4 regions of the Kitasatospora sp. NPDC002543 genome follow, and region 3 is predicted to be linked to each of the others. Evidence: riboswitches for the same ligand, from Rfam matches in the RefSeq annotation. Region 3 holds a riboswitch; each other region holds the start of a gene.
What was found. A riboswitch is a leader RNA that binds a small molecule or an ion and turns the genes downstream of it on or off. The one in region 3 is predicted to bind cobalamin.
Positions count from the first base shown of each region.

Region 1: another riboswitch for cobalamin. It lies ahead of ACWD4P_RS01930 (ribonucleoside-diphosphate reductase subunit alpha); the one in region 3 lies ahead of ACWD4P_RS09480 (peptidase).
Region 2: another riboswitch for cobalamin. It lies ahead of ACWD4P_RS32670 (acyl-CoA thioesterase); the one in region 3 lies ahead of ACWD4P_RS09480 (peptidase).
Region 4: another riboswitch for cobalamin. It lies ahead of ACWD4P_RS20070 (Nickel transporter NicT); the one in region 3 lies ahead of ACWD4P_RS09480 (peptidase).

Region 1 covers NZ_JBSFWR010000002.1:182,050-186,250, reverse strand. Annotated here, with positions in the region: gene ACWD4P_RS01940 (glycoside hydrolase family 26 protein) at 1-504, shown strand, start outside; gene ACWD4P_RS01935 (glycosyltransferase family 39 protein) at 501-2,165, shown strand; cobalamin riboswitch at 2,215-2,371, shown strand; gene ACWD4P_RS01930 (ribonucleoside-diphosphate reductase subunit alpha) at 2,563-4,201, shown strand, end outside.
Region 2 covers NZ_JBSFWR010000115.1:1,569-5,769, forward strand. Annotated here, with positions in the region: gene ACWD4P_RS32655 (MFS transporter) at 1-115, shown strand, start outside; gene ACWD4P_RS32660 (MarR family winged helix-turn-helix transcriptional regulator) at 115-567, shown strand; gene cobF (precorrin-6A synthase (deacetylating)) at 703-1,461, opposite strand; cobalamin riboswitch at 1,601-1,769, shown strand; gene ACWD4P_RS32670 (acyl-CoA thioesterase) at 1,965-2,459, shown strand; cobalamin riboswitch at 2,562-2,755, shown strand; gene metE (5-methyltetrahydropteroyltriglutamate--homocysteine S-methyltransferase) at 2,929-4,201, shown strand, end outside.
Region 3 covers NZ_JBSFWR010000015.1:27,099-31,299, forward strand. Annotated here, with positions in the region: gene ACWD4P_RS09475 (flagellar hook-length control protein FliK) at 31-519, opposite strand; gene ACWD4P_RS09480 (peptidase) at 549-1,616, opposite strand; cobalamin riboswitch at 1,717-1,838, opposite strand; partial or broken gene ACWD4P_RS09485 (HoxN/HupN/NixA family nickel/cobalt transporter) at 2,072-2,590, shown strand; gene ACWD4P_RS09490 (enoyl-CoA hydratase) at 2,774-3,547, opposite strand; gene mmsB (3-hydroxyisobutyrate dehydrogenase) at 3,544-4,201, opposite strand, start outside.
Region 4 covers NZ_JBSFWR010000044.1:44,333-48,533, forward strand. Annotated here, with positions in the region: gene rpsN (30S ribosomal protein S14) at 1-148, opposite strand, end outside; gene rpmB (50S ribosomal protein L28) at 148-384, opposite strand; gene rpmG (50S ribosomal protein L33) at 525-689, shown strand; gene ACWD4P_RS20065 (type B 50S ribosomal protein L31) at 746-994, shown strand; gene ACWD4P_RS20070 (Nickel transporter NicT) at 1,105-2,220, opposite strand; cobalamin riboswitch at 2,252-2,462, opposite strand; gene ACWD4P_RS20075 (ArsR/SmtB family transcription factor) at 2,544-2,927, shown strand; gene ACWD4P_RS20080 (hypothetical protein) at 3,007-4,201, shown strand, end outside.

The DNA.
Region 1 (4,201 bases), on a different contig from region 3:
CCGTGGGGCCGCCAGGCAGCCACCCCCGAGGACTTCGTGGCCGCCTGGCGCCACGTCCACGACATCTTCGACCAGGCCGGCGCCACCAACGTGATCTGGGTCTGGAGCCCCAACATCATCGACCCCGCGCCCAACACCCGCCTGCAGCCGTACTACCCCGGCGACACCTACGTCGACTGGGCCGGCATGACCGGCTACTTCACCCGCACCGGGCCGAAGACCTTCGAGACCCTCTACGGGCCCACCATGGCCGAGATCCGCACCTTCTGCGCCAAGCCCTTCTTCATCAGCGAGACCGCGTCCGAGCAGGGCAAGCGCCAGCAGGCCGACATCGACCAGCTGTTCTCCGGGCTGGAGGCGCACGACGACATCATCGGCTTCGTCTGGTTCAACATCGTCAAACGGGCGGACTGGCGGGTCGAGGCCGTCCCGGACACCCTCGCCGCGTTCAAACAGCGCGTGTCCGACCCCCGTTACGGCTTCGACATCCGGAACCCCCGATGAGCACTGAGTCCGAGTTCCCCCCCGTCCCGACCAGCCGCTCCGCCCACGGCCCGACGGCCGGTCCGGAACCGGACCCCGCCGAGCACCGCGCGGCCGTGGCGGTGGACAACCCCGACGGCATCGAGCTGGCCCCGTACACCATCCCGCCGGTCCCCACGATCGGCTGGGACCCGGGCAGCAGCCCCCGGCGCCGCTGGATCGCCCGCGGCCTGCTGGGCGCCGTCCTGACCGTCCAGGCCGCGCTCTCGCTGCGGCTGCTGGCCGCCGCGCACCCCGACGAGGCCGCCGCCATGGTCGCCGGCCGCCAGCAGCTGGCCCACCTGCTGCACGGCACCCCGGTCACCACCGACCTGGTCGACCGGGTGCACGGCTCGCCCTGGCTCTACCCGCCGCTGGCCGGCGCCGCCGCCGACGCCAACGGCATCTGGGGCACCCGGCTGCTCAGTCTCGGCTTCGCACTGATCACCACGATGCTGCTGTACGCGCTGACCAGGCGTCTGTTCAACGAGCGGGTCGCCATCTGCGCGATCGCCGTGTACGCCGTCCTCCAGTCCACCGTCGTCGTCGGCTTCTACGCCGCGCCCGAGTCCCTCGCCGTCCTGCTGATCGCCCTCGCGGCCTGGACCACGGTGTTCACCGCCCGCCGCCATCCGGCCCTGGCCCTGCTCGCCGCCCCACCCGCGGCACTGGCCTGCGCCGTGGCCTACTCCGCGGCCTTCGCCGTCCCCGCGCTGGTCGCCCTCGCGTTCGCCGCCGCCCGGCCGCACCACCGGCCCGGCCCGGCCGCCGTGCGCGCGCTGCTGTCGGCCGCCGCCACCCTCGTCCTGCTGCTCCCGTACGGCACCCTCGGCGCGGTCGCGGGGTGGTCGCCCTCGCGCGGCAACGCGCCCGGCCCGGCCGGCCCGATCCTGCTCGGCACGCTCCAGTGGGCCGGCCTGTTCACCGTCCTCGCCGTCGCCGGCACCGTCGCCTACGCGCGCCGCGAGCAGATGAACGAGCACGACGCGCCGGAGAAGGACGCCGTCCCCACCACCCGGGGGCAGCGCGCCCTGCTCGGGGCCGTCCTGACCGTCACCGCCCTGCTGATCCCCGCCGCCCACCTGTGGACCGGCACCTCCGGCGCGCTGTTCCGCCACCTCGGCTACGGCATGCTGCTCGCCGCCCCGCTCGCCGGGGTCGGCCTGACCCGGCTGGTCGGCGCCCACTTCCGCCACCCCCAGCTGGGCATCCTGGTCTGGGTCGCGCTGCTCGCGCTCGGCATGGAGCAGTCCGCCCTGCGCTACCAGAACGGGCCCGACTCCGGCCGCCTGCTGGCCGTTCTGAGGGCCCACACCGAGCCCCAGGGGCGCTATCTCACCGAGGTCGACGGCCTGGCCGAGTACTACCTCGGCAGCGTCTCCGAACCCGCGCAGTGGATCTCGACGCGGGCCGGCACGGAGTACCGCGACGGCGGCGGGGTGCAGCACCACGGGGACGACGGCAGTGTGGCCGCGATCCGGGACGGCTGGTTCACCATGGTCGTCCTGGACAGCACCGCGCCGAGGGGCACCGACCGGGCCCTGCGCGAGGCCCTGGCCGCCGCCGGACACTACCGGCTGGTCGCCCAGTTCACCTCGCCGACCGGTGATTCGAGCACGTACAAGGTCTATCTCAAGCACTGACCGGCTGTCCGGCCCACGCACACCCGCGACACGACAGGCACAACATATGGTGCCGCCGCAGTCTGGCGGCACTACATGTATGCTCGCTTCTGCTGTCGATGCAGGGGAACCCGGTGCGAATCCGGGACTGCCCCGCAGCGGTGAGCGGGCGGCTCCAGCAGCCGCACCCCGCGAGTCCGAGTACCTGCCGACGGCGTGCGCCACGGCCCTCCCGCAGAGGCCGCGCCGGCACGAGCAGTACCCCTCCGGGCCTCGCGGGCGGGCCGGGGAGTCACCTCGCGCGACGCTTTTTGCGTTCGCGCCGTGCTCCCCTGCCCAGATCGGCCCGGTGGCCCCCGAGCACCGCCGCCGATCGCCGCCAGGAGAGAGCGCCTTGACCACCGCTGCCTCAGCCACCCTGCCCGCCCAGGGCTCCGGTACCGCCTTCACCGACCCGACGGTCTCCGACCCCGGGGGCGCGCTGCTGCGGCTGCTCACCGACCGCAGCACCGACCTCACCGAGGTCGACCCCGGCCATGTCGCCGCCGCCGCACTGCGCGGCCGCCACGCCGGCTCGGACTTCGCCGAGCTGCGCGGGCTGGCCGTGGACGCCGCCGCGTCGATGATCGCCGAGGACCCCCAGTACTCGAAGCTGGCCGCCCGCCTGCTCGCGCTGGAGATCGTCGACGAGGCGAACAGCCAGGGCTCGGTGTCCTTCTCCGCCTCGATCGCCGTCGGCCACGCCGAGGGCCTGATCGGCGACACCACCGCCGCGTTCGTCGCCAAGCACGCCGCCGCCCTGGACGCGCTGATCGACCCCTCGGGCGACGACCGCTTCGAGTACTTCGGCCTGCGCACCGTGCAGTCCCGCTACCTGCTGCGCCACCCGATCACCCGCAAGGTGATCGAGACCCCGCAGCACTTCCTGCTCCGCGTCGCCTGCGGCCTGGCGGTCGGCGACAGCGAGCAGTCGGTGCGCGAGGTGGCCGAGCTGTACGGCCTGATGAGCCGCCTGGAGTACCTGACCTCCTCGCCGACGCTCTTCAACTCCGGCACCCGCCACCCGCAGATGTCGAGCTGCTACCTGCTCGACTCGCCGCTGGACAACCTGGACTCGATCTACAACCGCTACGCGCAGATCGCCCGCCTGTCCAAGCACGCCGGCGGCATCGGCCTGTCCTACTCGCGCATCCGCTCGCGCGGCAGCCTGATCCGCGGCACCAACGGCAAGTCCAACGGCATCGTGCCGTTCCTGCGCACCCTCGACTCCTCGGTCGCCGCCGTCAACCAGGGCGGCCGCCGCAAGGGCGCGGCCTGCGTCTACCTGGAGACCTGGCACGCCGACATCGAGGAGTTCCTGGAGCTCCGCGACAACACCGGCGAAGAGGCGCGCCGCACCCACAACCTCAACCTGGCCCACTGGATCCCGGACGAGTTCATGCGCCGGGTCAACGCCAACCAGGACTGGTCGCTGTTCTCCCCGGCCGACGTGCCCGAGCTGGTCGACCTGTGGGGCGCCGACTTCGACGAGGCCTACCGCAAGGCCGAGCTGGCCGGCAAGGCCGTCCGCACCATCCCGGCGCAGACCCTGTACGCCCGCATGATGCGCACCCTGGCGCAGACCGGCAACGGCTGGATGACCTTCAAGGACGCCTCCAACCGCGCCGCCAACCAGACCGCCCTGCCGGGCCGCACCGTGCACTCCTCCAACCTGTGCACGGAGATCCTGGAGGTCACGGACGACTCCGAGACCGCCGTCTGCAACCTGGGCTCGGTCAACCTGGGCGCCCACGTCGCCCCGGGCGCCACGGCCGCCGACCTCATCGGCGCCATGGACTGGGAGCGGCTGGACGCCACCGTGCGCACCGCCGTCACCTTCCTCGACCGCGTGGTGGACATCAACTTCTACCCGACCACCGAGGCGGGCACCTCCAACTCCCGCTGGCGGCCGGTCGGCCTCGGCGTGATGGGCCTCCAGGACGTCTTCTTCCAGCTGCGGATCGACTTCGACTCCGCCGAGGCGAAGGTCCTCTCCACCCTCATCGCCGAGCGCATCA
Region 2 (4,201 bases), on a different contig from region 3:
TACGCTCACTTCCGGCCGCTGGGCCCGGGCGACGGCCGAGCGCACGGCACAGCGGCTCGCCGCCGAGGAGGCGGTCGAGGAGACCGAGCGGACGAAGGAGACGGTGGGCACCTGATGGAGCGCCTTGACACCGGCGGGCACCCGGAGGTGAGCGAGGCCGACGCCGGGGCGGCGGCCCGGGTCTGGCAGGGGATGTACGCGCTCGTGCTGGAGCGCCACGACCGCCGCAGGATCGTCGCCGACGCCCTCGGCATGAGCTTCAGCCGCGTCAGGGCGCTGCGCCGGCTCGCCGCCGGCCCGATCACCCTGCGGGAGCTGGCCGAGCGGCTGACCGCCGACCCGCCGTACACCACCGTCATCGTGGACGACCTGGTGCGGCGCGGCCTCGCCGAACGCATCACCAACCCGGCCGACCGGCGCTCCAAGCTGGTCCACCTCACCGAGGAGGGCGAGGCGAAGGCGGCGCTCGCCACCGGGATCCTCACCACCCCGCCGGACGCGCTGCTCGCGCTGCCGCCGGAGGACATCCACGCGCTCGACCGGGTACTGGCGAAGCTCCTGGGCTGAGGCCCCAGCCGAGGTCACGGTGAGAGGGCATGGCGGCCTTCGCCGAGAAGCGCCCGCCGGAGTTCACCGACCGCTGACGCGCCGCGCCGCCCCGCCCCCCCCCCGGGGCGGCGCACCGCGTCACGCTGCCGAGGGTCAGCCGTCCGAGCGCCGGAGCAGGTAGGTGTCCATGATCCAGCCCTTGCGCTCGCGGGACCGCTCGCGCAGCTCGCGGATCCGCGGGGCCGCCTCGGCGAGCGGCCCGGAGACGAGCACCTCGTCGGGGGTGCCGAGGTAGGCGCCGTAGTGGATCTCCAGCCCCCGGGGGTCGATCTCGGTGAAGGCGGCCCGGCCGTCGAGCATCACCACCACGTCGTCCACCCCCGCGGGGAAGCCCTCGGCCAGGCGGCGACCGGTGGTGATCTGCACCGGGCGGCCGACCCTGGTCAGCGTGGTGCGGTGCCGGGCGGCGAGTGCGGAGACGCTGCTGATGCCCGGGAGCACCTCGAACTCGAACGGCACCCCGCCACGGGTGGACACGTCCTCGACCACGGCGATGACGCTGTCGTAGAGCGCGGGGTCGCCCCAGACCAGGAAGGCGCCGCTCTCCTCCGGGCCGAGGTGCTCGGCGAGCAGCCGCTCGACCAGATCGGCGCGGCGCACGCGCCAGTCGTCCACGGCGGCGGTGTACGCGGGGGTGGTGCGGTCCCGTTCCGCGTCGGGCACCTCGACCACCCGGTGCCCGGGCAGGCCGTGCTCGGCCAGCATCCGGCGGCGGAGCCTGATCAGGTCCTGCCGCTCCTCGCTCTTGTCGAGGATGAAGAAGACGTCGGTGCGACCGATCGCCTTGACCGCTTGCAGGGTCAGGTGGTCGGGGTCGCCCGCGCCGATGCCGATGACGAAGATGTGCCGCATGGGGGACATTCTGCCGTCCGCCCCGGCGTACGGCCCCGGCGGTCGTGCGTGGACCGACCGAGGAGGTGGGCGGTGGCCGTGAGCTGCGCGGATGGACGTAAGCTGGCGGGGCAGCTGGTTCGCCCCGCCCGCCGGGCGGGGTGTCGCAAGAGGGAACCCGGTGGGAATCCGGGACTGCCCCGCAGCGGTGAGCGGGGGCGACCGCCGTCCTGTGCGGCGGGCCCGGACACGGGCCCGGGAGGCTACGGCCGGTAGGTGTCCGTCCCGGTCAGGCCGGGAGGGCGCGCCCACGAGTCCGAAGACCTGCCGCTGCCCGCGTGCCGTGGTGGCCCGCGGTCCCACCACGACCCCGAGGGCGGGCCGCTGGTGCGGGTGGGCCGTATGCGCACGGCCGCCCGCTCCTTCGCGTGCCCGGCACGGGGCGCGCGACCCACGAAGGAGGGTTCCGTGCAGCGGAACGCCGACCACGACTCCCGCGGCGCCATGACGGGCGGGCCGTCGCTGTGACCAGTCCGTCCGTCCTCTCCCGCACCCCGGCCGACTCCGCGGTGACCCTCGCCCACATCATGAGCGACCACGACACCAACCTCTACGGTTCGGTGCACGGCGGCGTGATGATGAAGCTGATCGACGACGCGGCGGCCGCCGCCGCGGGCCGGCACGCCGGAGTCCCCGCGGTCACCGTCTCGGTCGAGGAGATGTCCTTCCTCGCCCCCGTCCGGGCCGGGGACCTCCTCACCGTCCGGGCCCGGGTGGAGCACGTCGGGCGGACCTCGATGGACGTGGCCGTCGTGGTGACCTCGGAGCGGTGGAACCTCACCGGGCCCGTCACCAGGGTGGCGACGGCGCAGCTGGTCTTCGTCGCGATCGACGCGGACGGGCGGCCGCACCGCGTCCCGGAGCTGGTCGTGGAGGGCTCCTCCGAGGAGCGGCGCGACGGTGCGGCGCGGGAGCGGCGGACCGGCCGCACCGGGCCGGAGCGCGAGCCGGTCGAGTAGCCGTTCGGGGTGGCCGTCCGGGGCGCTTCGTCTCACGATGCAGAAGGCTTTCGAGATTTCCGCCTCCGCGGCGGCGTTCTGCCCCTAAGCTGGCCACGCAGCTGGTTCGCCCCGCCCGCCAGGCGGGGTGTCGCAAGAGGGAACCCGGTGGGAATCCGGGACTGCCCCGCAGCGGTGAGTGGGAACGACCGCCGTCATACGCACTGGACCCGGGACGGGTCTGGGAAGCGACGGCCAGTAGGTGTCCGCCCCGGTTTCGACCGGGTGGGCGCGCCCGCGAGTCCGAAGACCTGCCACTGCCCGCGCGCGACCGTTCGCGTGCGGCCATCCGGTGACCTCGTGGGCGGGTCGGCGACCATACCAGGCGGAGCCGTGCACGGGCACGGGTGTCCGTCCGGTTCGTCCTCCCTTCGCGTCCTCGTGCCGCCACCGGTGCACTTGAGGATTCAGGCTCGCGAAGGAGAGTCCCTTGACAGCGAAGTCCGCAGCCGCGGCGTCCGTGGCCACCGCGTACGGCTACCCCCGGCAGGGCCGTAACCGTGAACTGAAAAAGGCGATCGAGGGCTACTGGAAGGGCACGGTCACGGCCGAGGCGCTGCTGTCGACCGCGGCCGACCTGCGCCGGACCAACTGGGCCCAGCTCGCCGGGGCGGGGGTCGGGGAGGTCCCGACCGGTGACTTCTCGTTCTACGACCACGTGCTGGACACCAGCGTGGCGGTCGGTGCGATCCCGCCGCGCCACCGGGAGGCGGTCGACGCCGACCCGCTGGACGGGTACTTCGCGATGGCGCGCGGCAACCAGGACGTCGCACCGCTCGAGATGACCAAGTGGTTCGACACCAACTACCACTACCTGGTGCCGGAGTTGGGCCCGGACACGGTGTTCGCCGCGAACCCGGCCAAGGCGGTCGGCGAGTTCGCGGAGGCCGTCGCGCTCGGCCACGCCGCCCGTCCGGTGCTGGTCGGCCCGGTGACCTACCTGCTGCTGGCCAAGCCTGCCCCCGGGGTGGCGGAGGACTTCCAGCCGATCACCCTGCTGGACCGGTTGCTGCCGGTCTACGCCGAGCTGCTCGCGGCGCTCAGGGCCGAGGGGGCCGAGTGGGTGCAGCTGGACGAGCCCGCGCTGGTCCAGGACCGCACCCCGGCCGAGCTGAACACCGCCGCGCGCGCCTACCGTGAGCTCGGCGCCCTCACCGAGCGGCCCAAGCTGCTGGTCGCGAGCTACTTCGACCGGCTCGGCGAGGCACTGTCGGTGCTGGCCAAGGCCCCGGTGGAGGGCTTGGCGCTGGACTTCACCGGCCCGGCCGCCGCCAACCTGGAGGACCTGGCCGCCGTCGGCGGGCTGCCCGGCAAGCGGCTGGTCGCCGGGGTGATCGACGGGCGCAACATCTGGATCAACGACCTGGAGAAGTCGCTGTCCACGCTGGCGACCCTGCTGGGCCTCGCCGACACCGTCGACGTCGCGCCGTCCTGCTCCCTGCTGCACGTCCCGATCGACGCCGCCGCCGAACGGGAGCTGGACCCGCAGATCGCCCGCTGGCTCGCCTTCGCCCGGCAGAAGGCCGGCGAGGCGGCGCTGCTCGCCCGCGGCCTGCGCGAGGGCACCGGCGCGATCACCGCCGAGCTCGCCGCCAACCGCGCCGACCTCGCCTCCCGCGCCAACTCCCCGATCACCCACGACCCGGCGGTGCGCGCCCGGGCGGCCGCCGTCACCGCCGAGGACACCCGACGCGCCCAGGCCT
Region 3 (4,201 bases):
GGGGCGTCGAGGCGTGGACAAGCAGGCAGGTCAGGGCGCGGTGATGCCGGGCTGGGCGCCCGCGCCGAAGGACCAGCCCTCGACGTCTCCGGGTGCCGGGTTGTAGCTGCCGGCGCCCAGGCTGCTGTACGACCAGGGGCCGCCGTGCTGGGCGTGCCAGTACGACCAGTAGGCGCTGCCGGTGGGGTTGGTGCAGGTCGTCGGCAAGGCGTTGATGGTGCAGACGAAGCCCGGGTAGCGCGGGTGGAAGGCGTACGAGAATCCGGCACCGGTCAGCGCGGTCAGGCCGCTGGCCGGGTCGCCGAGCGCGCAGCCGGTCTGGATGCCGCCGCCGACGGCGGTGAAGTCGACCACGACGGTGACGCCGGTGGTCCCGCTGCAGGCGGCGGCCTGGGCCTGCGGCGCCTGGGCAGCGGAGACGCCGAGCAGGCCGGCGGTGAGGGCCGCGGCGGCGGCGATCGAACCGAGCGTGCGGCGGACCGGGCGGACGGGGCGGACCGGGGTGAGGGTGTCGGTCATCGGGGAACTCCCAGTGGTGTCAGGTTCGTTCAGCGGACGGTCGGCGACGGGCAGGCCAGGGAGGGGGCGTCGGGGCGGGCCCCGGCTGCGGAGAGGGTGGCCAGCGGGGTGCCCGCGAGGCCGAGGACGGCCTGTGCGGTGGCGCGGGCGCCGTTGCCCGCGTTGAACCCCGTCTCGTCGTAGGCGACCGCGCCGCGCACCGCCGGGTCGGCCGAGCAGCCCTGCTGGAACTTCACCAGCCGGCTCCAGCCCTTGAGGCCGGCGCCGAAGCGCCCGCCGGCCACCAGCGCCTGGGTAACCAGGCCGGTGGTGTTGGCGTTGGAGGCGGTCGCCCCGGCGGCCGCGAAGCCGCCGTCGGCGTTCTGGTGCGCGGTCAGCCAGCCGAGGCCCGCGTTCGCCTTGGCGGTGCGGCCGGTGGCGGCGAGCGCCTGGACGGCCAGCGCGGTGGCGTCCGGGTCGGCGGTGCAGGTCGCCTGGCCGAAGGAGACCGGGTAACCGCCGTCCGCGCACTGGCTGTTCGCGAGGAAGTCGACGGCAGCCGCCGGGGCGCCTCCGGGGGTGCGGTGCAGGGCGATCAGGGCGAGCGACTGGCCGAAGGCGTTGCTGTAGTCGCCCCACTGCGAGCGGTCGGAGAAGCGCCCCTCGGTGGTCTGGAGCGAGCGCAGCCGGGCCGGTAGGTCGACGCCACCGAAAGAGGCCGGATTCGCGCTGCGGACCTCGGTGGCAAGCAGCAGCTTGGCGGTGGCGCCGGCGTAGGCCTCGGTGGTGCCGTCGCCGAGGTAACCGCCGATGATCTCGGGCCTGGCCAGCCAGGCGGTGGCCCTGGCGGCGGCCTCGTCCGAGCTGTGCGAGGCGGCGAAGGCCAGCACGGCGTCGATCGTCAGGCCCTGGTCGGGGTAGGCCGTCCCGTTGAAGACGGACTCGAAGTGGTCGCCGTCGACGAGCTGACGGGCCAGCCAGCCGCCCGCGGCGGCGTCGGGGCGGACGGTCCAGGAGGAGGTCGTGTCGGCGTGGGCGGCCGAGGCCGCCGGAAGGGCGGTGGCGAGAGCGAGGGCGGGTATCGCGAGCAGACCGAGGGTGCGACGGAGCGCGGGCATGGTGGTACCTTTCCGGGCCTGGACGCAGGGGCCCGGAGGGCATCGGCGGCACGCCGGGCAGCCCTCGGAGCTCCGGCCCGCAGACCACGACGGGAGGAGGGGTGACACACCTCCGCCGACGGGTACTCGGGCTCGCCGCGCGACGTGGAGTCGGCGGCCTACCGTTGCGGGTCAGCGCCGGATTCGGACCGGACTTCCCCCATCGGCGGAGTCACAACATGACGGCTCATCATGGCGAAGCGGAAAAGATCCGGTCAAGGGATCGTGCGTCACATCCCGCTTCCCCCGGCCGCCTCCGCGACATCGCCCGGACTGCGTGACCCACCTGTGGGGCATCGTCAACTGGCAGAACGTCTCGGCCCGCTTCGCGGCCGCCACCACCCAGGGCTGATCCGCCCCACGGCCGGGCGGCCCGGACTCCGACTGGACCGGGCCGGCAATCCTGGCCCCCGGAGGTGATGGCCGGCTCAGGCGCCGCCTCCGGCCTGCCCTGGTACGCCATCATCTGCCTGCCGCTGCTCTTCGCCTGCGGCATGAGCCTGTTCGACACCCTCGACGGGACCTTCATGAACTTCGCCTACCACTGGGCGTTCTCCAACCCGGTCCGCAAGGTCTACTACAACCTCTTGGTCCTGCCCTGCGGCTTCCCGCCGGACCGCACCGAGCGGGAGTTCCACCTGCTCACCGGACGGCCGGGCTGGGACGAGCTGCCGGCCGTCCGGAACGGGCGGGTATGGATCCTCGACGGCCCGTCCTACTTCAACCGGCCCGGCCCACGCGTCGTCCGCGGCGTCGAAGTCCTCGCGCAGCTCCTGCACGGCGTCCGGACCGGCCCCCGGCCCGCACGGCCCGCACGGCCCGCGTCAGCCTGCCGCCTCCGCGGCCTCGGCGCGGGAGCGACGGGCCCGCCGCTCCCGCGCCAGGCGGCAACGACGACAAGCTGCGCCGTCGCCACCCTGGTGACGGCCCCCTGAGGCTCCACCGCTCGGCCGTGACCACCATCGAGACGTCCATCGACGTCCGCCCGACATGCTCGACCCGAGCCCGCACGGTCCAGCTCAAGTCCGTCGCCGCAGGCTACAGCCACCGGCCCGTCGTCCTGTGCCTCGGGGACGGGCAGGACCGCCGGGGGACGGCTCGCGTCCCCCGGCGACGCCTCAGCGGTGGGTGAACGTCGGCGGGCGCTTCTCGGCGAAGGCCGCCATGCCCTCCTTCTGGTCGGCGGTGGCGAACGTGGCGTGGAACAGCCGCCGTTCGAAGCGGACGCCCTCGGCGAGGGTGGCCTCGTACGAGCGGTTGACGGCCTCCTTGAGCATGATCGCCGCCGGGGTGGACATCGCCGCGATCGTCTCGGCGGTGGCCAGAGCGTCGGTCTGCAGCTGGTCGGCGGGGACGATGCGGGAGACGAGGCCGGCCCGTTCGGCCTCCTCGGCGCCCATCATCCGGCCGGTCAGGCACAGCTCCATGGCCTTGGCCTTGCCGACGGCCCGGGTGAGCCGCTGCGAGCCGCCGATGCCGGGGATGACGCCGAGCTTGATCTCCGGCTGCCCGAACTTCGCGGTGTCCGCCGCCAGCAGGACGTCGCACATCATCGCCAACTCGCAGCCCCCGCCCAGCGCGTAGCCGGCCACGGCCGCCACCACCGGCTTGCGCAGCGCGGCGAACCGGTCCCACGCAGCGAACCAGTCACCGAGGTAGGCGTCCACGAAGTCCAGGGGCTGCATCTCCTTGATGTCGGCACCGGCTGCGAAGGCCTTGTCCGAACCCGTGATCACCAGACAGCCGATCTCCGGGTCCCGGTCGAAGTCCGTTGCTGCCGCTACGACTTCGGTCATCAGGAGGGTGTTCAGCGCGTTCAGCGCCTTCGGGCGGTCGAGCGTGATCAGCCCGACCCGACCCTTGCGCTCGACCAGGATCGTCTCGAACGTCATGCGGTGTCCTTCCTGAGGGTGGTGATGATGGCCGAGAAGTCCAGAGCGCCGGACCCGCCCCGGGCGAAAGTGGCGAACAACTCGGCGGCCCTGACGCCCAGTTCGGCCTGGACGGCGGAGGCGGCAGCAGCGTCGGCGGCCAGCCCGAGGTCCTTGGCCATCAGCGCGGACGCGAACCCGGCCGCGTAGTCGCGGTTGGCCGGGCTGGTCGGAACCGGACCGGGCACCGGGCAGTTGCTGGTCAGCGCCCAGCACTGGCCGGAGGCCGTGGAGGCGACGTCGAACAGCGCCTGGTGACTGAGCCCGAGGCTCTCCCCGAGGACGAAGGCCTCGCTGACCGCGATCATGGAGACGCCGAGGATCATGTTGTTGCAGATCTTGGCGGCCTGTCCGGCTCCGGACGCCCCGCAGTGGACGACCCGGCGGCCCATCGCCGCGAGCAGCGGCTCGGCCTCGGCGAAGTCGACGTCCTCGGCACCGACCATGAAGGTCAGGCTTGCCCCTTCGGCGCCCGCCACACCACCCGAGACCGGGGCGTCGACCGCCCGGTGCCCGGCGACCCGGGCGAGGTCGGCGGCCACCCGGGCGTCCCCGACCGCGATGGTGGAGCAGTCGACGAACAGCGCGCCGGACGCCGCCTCGGTCAACTCGCCG
Region 4 (4,201 bases), on a different contig from region 3:
GGGCGAGTTCGGCCTGGGCGGCGGCGCGCTCGGCGGGGCCGGTGCCGGGGTGGGCGATGACGCGCTTGAGCTCGGCGCGGCGCTCCGCGTGGCGGGCGACGGTCGCGCGCCGCCGCTCGTTCTTGGCGATCTTGCTCCGCTTGGCCATCAGACCCTCTCCCCCCGGGCGCGGATGCGGGCGACGGCGGCCTCGATGCCGATCGCGTCCACGGTGCGGATGCCCTTGGCGCTCAGCGTCAGCCGGACGTACCGGCCCTCGCCGGGCAGCCAGTAGCGCCTGCGCTGGATGTTGGGGTCGAAGCGGCGGGGCGTACGGCGGTGCGAGTGCGAGATCGCGTTGCCGAAGCCGGGACGGCGCCCGGTGAGTTGGCAGTGGGCGGACATGGGTGCTCCCTGGCGTCCGGGAATGGGCGGGACCGGGCTCACGTTACACCAGATGAAAATGACATCCATTTCGGTGTACGGTTCCCAGCACCCGGCCCGAGACCCGGGAACCGACACCCCAGCGCCCAGGAGGACACCCGATGGCCCGCAGCGAACTGCGCCCGGTGATCAAGCTCCGCTCCACCGCCGGCACCGGCTACACGTACGTGACCCGCAAGAACCGCCGCAACGACCCGGACCGGATGGTCCTGCGCAAGTACGACCCGGCCGCGGGCCGGCACGTCGACTTCCGCGAGGAGCGCTGACCCCCGACCGGCCCGACCGGTCCGACCACCGAAGCCCGACCCGAGAGGAGCCCCTCATGAAGTCCGGAATCCACCCCAGGTACCGCCCGGTCGTCTTCCGCGACAAGGTCGGCGGCCTCGCCTTCCTCACCCGGTCGACCGCCACCGGCGACCGCACCGTCGAGTGGGAGGACGGCAACACCTACCCGGTGATCGACGTCGAGATCTCCTCGGCGAGCCACCCCTTCTACACCGGCCAGTCCCGGGTGCTGGACACCGCCGGCCGGGTCGAGCAGTTCCGCCGCCGCTACGGCGACCGGCACTGACCCCGGAGAACGCCGACGGCGCCTCCCCCCGTCCGGGGAGGCGCCGTCTCGGCGTGCCTGCGGCGCGGCGGCGGCACCGGGCCGGTCGGGCCCGCCGGCGGCCGCCCGGGTCACGGGTTCCCGGGCGTCCAGCGCTTCTCGACCCGGGCGAGCTTCCAGTAGCCGATGGCGATCACCCAGACGACCACGAACAGCCCGGCGATGGCGTAGCCGACGTTGTCCAGCGAGATGTCCGCGATGAACCCGGTGACCGGGTCGGTCAGGTCGAGCTTCTCGTGCAGCACCCCGACCAGCTCGATGGTGCCGATGATGAAGGCCACCGCGATCGACAGACCCGTGATGGTCAGGTTGTAGTACACCTTCCGCACCGGGTTGGCGAAGGCCCACTGGTACGCGAAGTTCATGAACGTCCCGTCCAGGGTGTCGAACAGGCTCATCCCGGCCGCGAACAGCAGCGGCAGACAGACGATCGCGTACCAGGGCAGCCCGGAGGCCGCACCCGAGCCGGCCATCACCATCAGGGTGACCTCGGTCGCGGTGTCGAAGCCCAGGCCCAGCACCATGCCCACCGGGAACATCTGCCCCGGCCGGGTGATCGAGCGGGTCGCCCGGTTCAGCACCCGGGCCATGAAGCCGCGCGAGTCGAGGTGCGCCTCCAGCTCCTTCTCGTCGAACTTCCCGGCCCGCATCGAGCGGAACACCTTGAGGATGCCGAGCAGCGCCGCCAGGTTCAGCGCGCCGATCAGGTAGAGGAAGGCACCGGAAGCCGTCGTACCGACCACGCCGAGCCACTTGTGGGTGGGCGACTCGTCGTCCATCAGGGTGTTCGCCAGCTGCGCGCCGCCCGCCACCAGGGCGGCCATCAGCACCACCATCGAGGAGTGCCCGAGGGCGAACCAGAAGCCCACCGAGACCGGCCGCTTGCCGTCCGCCATCAGCTTGCGGGTGGTGTTGTCGATCACCGCGATGTGGTCGGCGTCGAAGGCGTGCCGCATGCCGAGGGTGTACGCGGTGATGCCCAGGCCCACCCCGAAGACCTGGGTACCGACCGCGTACCTCTCGGGCGCGACCAGGAAGATCAGCGTGCCGAAGGCCACCACGTGCATGGCCACGATCACCGCCATCAGCCCCGCCGTACGGACGGTGTCCTCGCGCCGCCACTTGAAGGCGGGCAGTGCGGAAGGGGCCGTGTTCGGCCCGTCGGCAACGGTTTCGGGCAGGGTCATCTGCGGATCACGCTCCAGCACCTCGTGGAAAACCTCGTGAGATGCCGTGGCCGGTCTCCTGGCTTACGGGACACCCGTACCCGCCTTCCCGGGCGTGGGGCGCCCAGTGGCTTCGTGGGGACGGACGACGCTCCTCCGCATGCGGAGGAACGACCCGATCACAGTGGCGAGGGCCGCTCCGGGCTGGGACCCCTGAGGGTCCGTCACCGGTCTTCCCGAGCACCACGGCGGGGAACACCGTAGGGCCACGCCCCGACCCGTGCAAGGTTGCGCACCTGCGCAGGTGTCCAGGATCACAGGCCGCCGCCTGCGAGAATGTCCGCATGCATCTCGTACCGGCCGACCGCGCGGGCCACCGCACCATCGACGGGCACCGGGTCTGCGAAGCCATCGCCGCGATCGGCGACCCGGCACACGTCCGGTCCTGGGCGGAGCGCTTCTCGCTGCTCGCCGACCCCGGACGGCTCGCCCTGCTGCTCGCCCTCCACCGGGCCGGCCCCCTCGCCGTCACCGACCTCGCGGTGGCCACCGGCATGCGCGACCCCGCCGTCTCCCAGGCCCTGCGGCTGCTCCGCACGGCCGGCGTGGTCACCGGCGACCGGGACGGACGAGTGGTGCGCTACCGGCTCGTGGACGAGTCCATGCGCCCCATCCTCGACGAGTGCGCCGCCGCCGAGCACCACGAGCCCGGCGCGGCCACGGGCTGACCCCGGCTCGGCCCTCCCCGGAGCGCGTCCTTCCCCGGAAGGACGCGCCGGACGCCGCCCCGGCCAGTACGATCATGATGTGCCGTCCCACCCCCACGCCTGGCCCGCCGACCGCTGGAACACCGAACCGGTCAAGGCCCGCGTGCTGGCGGTCGCCCGCACCCTCACCTCGGCGACCCGGGTCCTGGACGTCCTCAGCCTGCTGAACCCGGAGGGCGTCGAGCGGTACTTCACCGTCAACCCCGGTTCCGCCTTCGCCGACCGCGCCCTGGACGAGTACCTGCACGGCCTGCCCGGCTTCACCGTGCTGGACTGGGAGGAGGCCGTCCGCCTCCGCTTCGACCTGGCCGTCTCCTGCGCCGTCCACTCCTCCATGCACCGCCTGGACGCCCGCCTCGTCGTCCTCCCGCACGGCGCCGGCTACAACCGACTGGTCACCGAGTCCACCGGCGACACGGTCAGCGCCGCCGGCCTGTCCCGCAACGAACTCACCCACCGCGGAAGGGTGTTCGTGGACGTCCTCGGCCTCTCCCACCCCGAACAGCTGGACCGCCTGCGGATCTCCTGCCCCGAGGCCCTGGACGTCGCCCGGGTCGTCGGCGACCCGTGCTTCGACCGGATGCTCGGCAGCCGACGCTCCCGCGACGGCTACCGGGCCGCGCTCGGCGCCACCGGCAGCCGACGGCTCGTCGTCCTCAGCTCCACCTGGAGCGCGCACTCCTCCTTCGGCCGCCGCCCCGACCTGCCCCAGCGGCTGGTCCGCCAACTCCCCGCCGACGAGTACACGGTGGCCGTCGTCCTGCACCCCAACGTGTGGAGCCGCCACGACCCCGAGGCGCTGCTCGACGCCGCCTGCCGGATGGGCCTGCGCCTGATCCCGCCCCACCAGGGCTGGCAGGCCGCACTCGTCGCCGCCGACTGCGTGATCGGCGACCACGGCTCCGTCACCTTCTACGGCGCCGCCCTGAACCGGCGCACCCTGCTCGTCGCCACCGGCGCCGCCGAACTCGACCCGCGCTCCCCCAGCTACGCCTTCGGCCAGGCCGCGCCCGCCCTCGACCCGGACGGCGACCTCGCCGCCCAGGTCGAACGGGCCCTGGCCGAGGAGCCCGCCGACCTCAGCTCCATCACCGACCGGTCACTCGCGCACCGCGGCGAGTCCGCCCGGCTGCTGCGCCCGCTGCTCTACTCCTTCCTCGACGGACTGGACGAACCCGGGGACGAGCCGGCCCTGCCGCCCTACCCCAGGCCCGTTCCGCACCCCCCGGCCACCG